3 regions of the Pedobacter sp. R-06 genome follow, and region 3 is predicted to be linked to each of the others. Evidence: riboswitches for the same ligand, from Rfam matches in the RefSeq annotation. Region 3 holds a riboswitch; each other region holds the start of a gene.

Region 1 (2,271 bases), 3.1 Mb from region 3:
TTTCTGGTTGTAGAATAAATCAACCACATTAAGTTTACCGAAGTTTAAAAAATTACTTGGAAAACCTGCATAACTAGACTTTACATTGTTAGAGTTACTCTGGTGACTATAATTTAAAGTTATTTTTCCTGTGTTTAATTTATACTCGGCATTAAAACCAGCACTAAACTGTTTTAAAATAGAATTGTTGTCAGGTAAACCATCGGTAAATCCATCCTGATCTATTTTATAATCGCCATAGAAATAACGTAAAAACGGATTAACTGAGAAATTTTTGTCGAGTTTGATCCCGAAATTTGCGTTTAAACCATCAGTTTTAAAACCATCTTTATCAAATATAGCTGCACTTCCTTGTGGTAAAGCGGCTTCAGAAATTCCGTCGGTTTTCAAATGGGTATAATTGATATTGTATGAAAAACCTTCTACGCCACCATTTAAGCCGATCGTTCCTTTGTAAGTTTCGAAGCTTCCGGCACTGGCTACACCGTAAATGGTATTTCCTTTAGGTCCACCCTTTTTAGTGATGATATTGATTACTCCTGCAACGGCATCAGATCCGTAAATGGTAGACTGGCCACCTTTAAGGATTTCGATATGATCAATCTGATCGATAGAAAACAGACGTAAATCGAACGTTCCGCTAATGCTTGCAGGATCATTCTGCACGATACCATCAATAAGCACCAGGGTGTAGCCACCAAGTGCGCCCCTTGTAAATATACTTTTGTCCTTGCCCTGGTTACTATTTCCCCCACTGATAACGATACCAGCTTGCTCGCTTAATAAATCAGGTAATGACTTGCCGTTGCTGCGTTCTAATACTTCGCGGCTGATAATGGTTACCACTTTACCTGTTTGTGATTGTTTTTGATCGTTTTTAGTTGCAGAAATTACAACATCTTTAAGCTGCAGACTGTCTTGTGTCTGAGCATTAGCCACCTGGCTAACCATTAACTGCGCTAGCCCTAGACCGGCTACAGTTAGCATTCTTTTTTTGTTCATTTGATTGTGGTTTTGCCCACAGCCAACAGATAGAAAAGGAAATGAAAATACGAAAAACGTTAAGTATCTCAATCCTAGCTTCAATCCCCGAAAGCTATGAAATTAAATGCTAAAGGCAGGTCTTCTGACTTACTCCCGTTTTTCTGTCTTCCCGTACCGGATAAGCGGAACAGTGACTTATGGATTGAAAAACGTTATAGAGCTTACAGCTGCGGGACAGTTACAGATTTACACTGTATTCCCTTTTAATCCCGATTTTACATCAGGAACCAAAAGCAGCGCAAATGTAGTAAAAAGAGCGGAGAGAAAGGAGAACGATTAGGAAACAGTTTAGCGTCTGAATGGCATATGGTTAAAACGGAGTTGGTTCGGGGTTGGTTCGGACTTAAGACAGGGTTGTGACAATAGTACCCGAACAAAATGCGAGGTAAATGTGAAGCTATTACTTCCTGATACCTAATCAATTGTATAACAGGTTTAGCTTTAGGACTAGCGAAACCATAAAAAAAGGCCTGCACCACTGGCAGACCTTTAACTTCGAGAGGTAATTATTGAATGATATTTTAATGAAATATGGCTAAATCAGGGAAATAGATTTTACTAAAATCAGTTGTTACCCCATCACCACCGTATTTGATTTTTTTAACCAAAGCACCAGTTGATGCATTATAGATGAGTAGATAATTTACAGTAGAAGCTGCGCCATAGCCCTGGATTCCGTTAACTACGATATAATCTTTATTCCGATCGTAACGGATAGCACCGTACACCATAAAAGGATCTTCGGTAATATTGATAAACGGTTGCGATAACGATGTTTTATCACCATCAACGTATTTATAAATTGATTTTCCAGCGTGATAAAAAACTGCATTTTCTTTGGTTGACGCGGTAATACGCGTTGGTGCATCAAGACCGAAAGATCCTAAAGCTACTGTTAAGGCAATACCTGCAGTGTCTAAATTATTGTCGATTGCAATTAAACGGCTACCTGTTGAAGCCCAAATTTTTCCATTTGGTGTTTGTGCGAATCCACGGTTAATGTTCGAGAAACTTTTTACCAACGAATAGTTACTTGCAGATACAATCTTTGCACCATTAGTTTGTAGCAAGTAAACGTAATCACCTTTCTTCCACATATCGCCTGTATTTACAGCCCCTACGGTTGTTAGTTTATTTTGAACAGTAAGCGTATTCAGGTCGATCTGATATACACCATCATTTGCACTTACCAGACCTCTGCTCCCATCAACTTGTATAATACTTCTC
Region 2 (2,271 bases), 3.1 Mb from region 3:
TTTCGGATCGTATTTAGGGAAATCACTTTCCGTTGGATACTTGCTCATGTAAGTATAAATGAGTTTATAATCCTCTTTGGTAAGGTTAAACCTTTCTTTAACCGGGAAAGCCTCAGGAAAAATCAATTTCTGCATGAGTTTCTGTTGATCGTGAATGGCGAAGGCATTTTTCCCCGCTAAACTAAAAGGTTTGTTTACCAGCTTGTCAGTGCTGTCCATGTATCCAGTACCCATTACCAGGTTGCTTAATTTCAATTCATAATCTTTTGGATCATATTGGGCAGCTTGATCATACACCAAATGATCTCCGTTGTAAAATTTGATGGGATTGGTATGTTTGGCCGATTCTCCTGCATCGCCAATGGCCAGACGGTTTAAAATGCGGCTATCATTTAATCCATTTGCCCTTAGTTTTTCGTTAATTTCTGCCCGGCCGATAAATTCAAATAAACGGTTAAAAGCATCATTATCACTGGTAAGCAAAATCTTTTTAACGTAGTGTTCTATTGATGGAAGTCCATTTTTGGCACTTGTATCCGTTAAAACCCTCGTTTGTCCTTTATAGGCACTATCGGTAATCATAGCACTTTTAATTGTTAAGCCTGTACTTTTTAACCGGTTTACTTTCTCTAAAGCAAAAATTACGGCAGCAAGTTTAACCGTACTCGCAGGATAAAAATAATGATGCGGATCCAGATTGTAGCTAAAGGTTTTAAACGTGGGTTTATTCTTCGCATCTCGGTTAACCTGCGTATAAAGAATCTGGATCTGGTTTTGATCAGGATGATTGAGTACGGCAGAAAAAAGTTCTGGCCTGGTTTCCATTAGTTTCTTCAGAAAAACAGTATCGGTTTTTTGCGCCATAACAGATAGGCTTATAAATGAAAATGCAACAATTAATATTCTTTTCATAGTGGAAATTTTGATTCCTAATTTAGCTTTTTCTATTAAAATCGCCATTTTCCATCATGCATTTTACATGTTGTTTAATTTTGCTACTTTTGCAGCGCTTTTGGTTTCCGGCTTTACACCCGGAATTAAAAGGGAATACAGTGTAAATCTGTAACTGTCCCGCAGCTGTAATCTCCTTAACGGATTTCCAATCAATCTGCCACTGTTCCGACTTGTCGGGATGGGAAGGCCGGAAACCCGGGAGTAAGTCAGAAGACCTGCCTTAGCGTTATATTTCATAGCTTTCGGGGATTGAAGCTAAGGGGTGATGTACTTACGTATTCGTATTTCATTTCTTTTCCATCTGTTGGCTGTGGGTTAAACTCACAATCAAAATGACAAGTAAACATTCTGCCTATGCGGGCACAATGCAGTTTTTTCTATATTCTTCCATTTTATGGACAGGATTTCTATGGCCTTTAAATACCAGGGCACAAACTGACAGCACCAAAAAAGCAACGCAACTGAAAGAAGTTCAGGTTATAGAATACCGCTTAACGGAGCAAAGCAAATCGCCTACACCTGTACAGATTTTATCTGCTGAAGACCTTAAAAGAATCAACAGCTTATCTGTTGCCGATGCTGTCCGCTACCTTTCAGGTGTGCAGTTGAAAGATTACGGCGGAATAGGTGGGATGAAAACGGTGAATGTACGCAGTTTAGGTACCAATCACACAGCAGTTTTTCTGGATGGAATACAGATTGGTAATGCACAGAACGGGCAGGTAGATTTAGGTAAATTCTCGCTGAACAATCTCGAAGAAATTTCTTTGTATAATGGCCAAAAGCCCGAATTATTGATTCCGGCGAGAGGTTATTCGGCTGCAAGCGGTATTTATCTCAAAACCAAAGATCCCGATTTCGAAAAAAAACAAAATCAAAAAATAGAACTGGGTTTAAAAAGCGGATCGTTCGGTCTGATCAATCCTTCTCTCGTTTATCAATATAAGATTAACGAAAAGCTAAAGGCGAGTATCAATACCGAATATATACATGCCGATGGTAGATATAAATTCAGGTACACCAATGGTGTTTTCGATACCACTGCAATAAGAAATAATGGTGATGTGGGGCGTTTCCGTTTGCAAACCGCATTGTTTGGTAAGTTTAGAAATGGGAAATGGCACGCGCAGGCCTATTCATTTTTATCAGATAGGGGATTGCCAGGTGCAATTGTAGCCAACAGGTTCGATTTTATGCAAAGAATATGGGATCGCGATTTTTTCGTTCAGGGAAGCGCGGAGAAAAGCTTTTCCAAAAAATTCACCTTTATGGTAAACGCTAAATATGCTTATATATATCAACGTTACCTCGATCCCG
Region 3 (2,271 bases):
CTAAATCAACTGGTGAGTGGATTAAGGAACAGGATGGGGCGATCCATACTTTATCCGGGCCTCTTTTTTCTACAACTTGATTAATGATTGAAACGGATTTTTCGAAATCATTTTTCCAGATGTTTCTTCCGTCTACCAAACCTAACGAAAGAGTGGTATCTTCCTTTAACGAAGCTAAAATATCCGTCAATTGACCCTCAGCACGTACCAGGTCGATATGTAAAACATTGACCGGTAATGAGGTAGTTAGTGCTAAATTATTGCCCAAGCCTTCAAAATAAGTAGCCAAAACAATTTTTAACCCAGGAAAAGCTTTTCTGATCTCTTTATAGGCATATTCGTAAGCTTTCTTGTCTTTTTCGGTAAGGTCTAAAGTCAAAAAAGGTTCATCAAACTGGACATATTCTACATCCAAAGCATCTAAGCGCGATAAAATCTCGATATAAACCGGAAGGAGATTTTTGATCAGGTCGATCTTTTCAAAGCCGGATTCTTTTTCTTTTCCCAATAAAAGGTAAGAAACCGGGCCGATTAAAACAGGTTTTGTAGTAATGCCCAATTGTTTTGCCTCGTAAAACTCATCGATAATTTTGGTAGAGAAAAGTTTAAAAGGCTGATCTTTGTAAAATTCAGGAACGATGTAATGGTAATTGGTATCAAACCATTTGGTCATTTCCATCGCTACTACATCTAATCCCTCTTTTTGATAACCTCTTGCCATAGCAAAATAGAGATCAAGCTCTGAATTTCCTTTTTTCAGGATCACCTCGTTGTACCTTTTCGGGATGGCCCCAAAAGTTAAAGAATGATCGAGCACATGATCATAAAAAGAAAAGTCGTTCGAAGGAATGACATCAATTCCAGCTTCTTTTTGAAGGTTCCAGTTTTCGTGGCGAATGTTTTTTCCCACCTGAAGCACATTTTTGTACCCAGTTTTATCTGCCCAGTAATTTTCGCAGATTTTCTTTAATTCCCTTTGGCTACCTATTCGCGGATAGCCCAGATTTTGCGTTAGCATCTCTTTTAAAGATTAAGTAAATAAATCGTTTAAAAGCTCATAGCAATATTTTATAATGTTTTCTGTTAAAAATAAAAAGGAAAGGTTCGCGCACAAGCAGCCTACTCATCAGCAAAAAGCTTAAAGCAAGCATATAAAATGATTAATTTTACCGTGTACAATCAGACCTGACCAATTACTTTATAACGCGAAAGCACCGTCAATTCAATATAGGCAGGTCTCCTGACTTATTCCCGATCTTATCGCCTTCCCATACCGGTAAACGGCACAGTGGCATGAATGATAAGACCGTTGTCTTTTTAAAGACAGAATTTACAGTTGCGCGACAGCTCGTGATTTGCACACGATTCCCTATTAATCCCGGTTGTAATTCCGGGAACCTGTATCGGTTGATGAAAAATAAAGTTAAGAACTTACATCAAGGCAAATGTATGGATTAGGATTTAAAACTTGTAACAAATTTACAGCAAGCCGTTTTTAGCGCTTATTCTCTATTATATTTGATTACCTAACTAAACTTTATTATGATAAAAATCTACTTTAAAAGGCTTTGCTTTGCTTTTTTACTGGTAAATAGCTGTGCGGTGCTGGCGCAGGATGTACCAACGCCAAAATCGCATTTTGGTTTCGACATTGGCGACGATTACCAATTGGCCAATTATACCCAGACAGAAGCTTATTTTAAGAAACTCGCGGCAAGTTCTGACCGCATTAAACTGGTTGATATTGGCAAAACCGAAGAAGGCAGAAGTCAATACATGTTAATCGTTTCTTCGCCAGAAAACCTCAAGAAATTAGATCGTTACAAGGAAATTTCGCAACAGCTGGCACACGCAGAAATTACAGCGGAGCAGGCAAAAGCATTGGCCCAGGAAGGTAAAGCAGTAGTTTGGATTGATGGTGGCCTGCACGCCAACGAGGTGGTGGGTGCACATCAGCTGATCGAAACCGCTTATGAGTTTGCCTCCAGAAAAGACCCTGAAACCCTGCGCATTTTGGATAACGTAATCATTTTGTTTACCCATGCCAACCCTGATGGGCAAGAACTGGTGGGCAATTGGTACATGAGGGAGAAAGACCCAAAGAAAAGAACAACCTCAGGTTTGCCTGTTTTGTATGAAAAATATGCAGGTCATGATAACAATCGCGATTTCTTTATGTTAAACCTTAAAGAAACGCAGAATATCGGCCGTCAGCTTTTTGTAGAATGGATTCCGCAGATCATGTATAACCATCATCAGGCTGGTCCGGCA

What was found. Region 3 has a riboswitch for cobalamin ahead of metE (5-methyltetrahydropteroyltriglutamate--homocysteine S-methyltransferase). Riboswitches for the same ligand answer to the same signal wherever they lie in the genome.
Region 1: linked by a shared signal. The riboswitch ahead of ACN9MR_RS10595 (TonB-dependent receptor plug domain-containing protein) and the one ahead of metE (5-methyltetrahydropteroyltriglutamate--homocysteine S-methyltransferase) in region 3 are both predicted to bind cobalamin.
Region 2: linked by a shared signal. The riboswitch ahead of ACN9MR_RS10565 (TonB-dependent receptor plug domain-containing protein) and the one ahead of metE (5-methyltetrahydropteroyltriglutamate--homocysteine S-methyltransferase) in region 3 are both predicted to bind cobalamin.

Annotation. Positions count from the first base shown of each region.
Region 1 is NZ_CP183977.1:2,597,238-2,599,508, reverse strand. It holds gene ACN9MR_RS10595 (TonB-dependent receptor plug domain-containing protein) at 1-1,002, opposite strand, end outside; cobalamin riboswitch at 1,100-1,291, opposite strand; gene ACN9MR_RS10590 (DUF5074 domain-containing protein) at 1,566-2,271, opposite strand, start outside.
Region 2 is NZ_CP183977.1:2,589,114-2,591,384, forward strand. It holds gene ACN9MR_RS10560 (serine hydrolase) at 1-912, opposite strand, end outside; cobalamin riboswitch at 996-1,191, shown strand; gene ACN9MR_RS10565 (TonB-dependent receptor plug domain-containing protein) at 1,287-2,271, shown strand, end outside.
Region 3 is NZ_CP183977.1:5,703,159-5,705,429, reverse strand. It holds gene metE (5-methyltetrahydropteroyltriglutamate--homocysteine S-methyltransferase) at 1-1,018, opposite strand, end outside; cobalamin riboswitch at 1,214-1,417, opposite strand; gene ACN9MR_RS23105 (M14 family metallopeptidase) at 1,543-2,271, shown strand, end outside.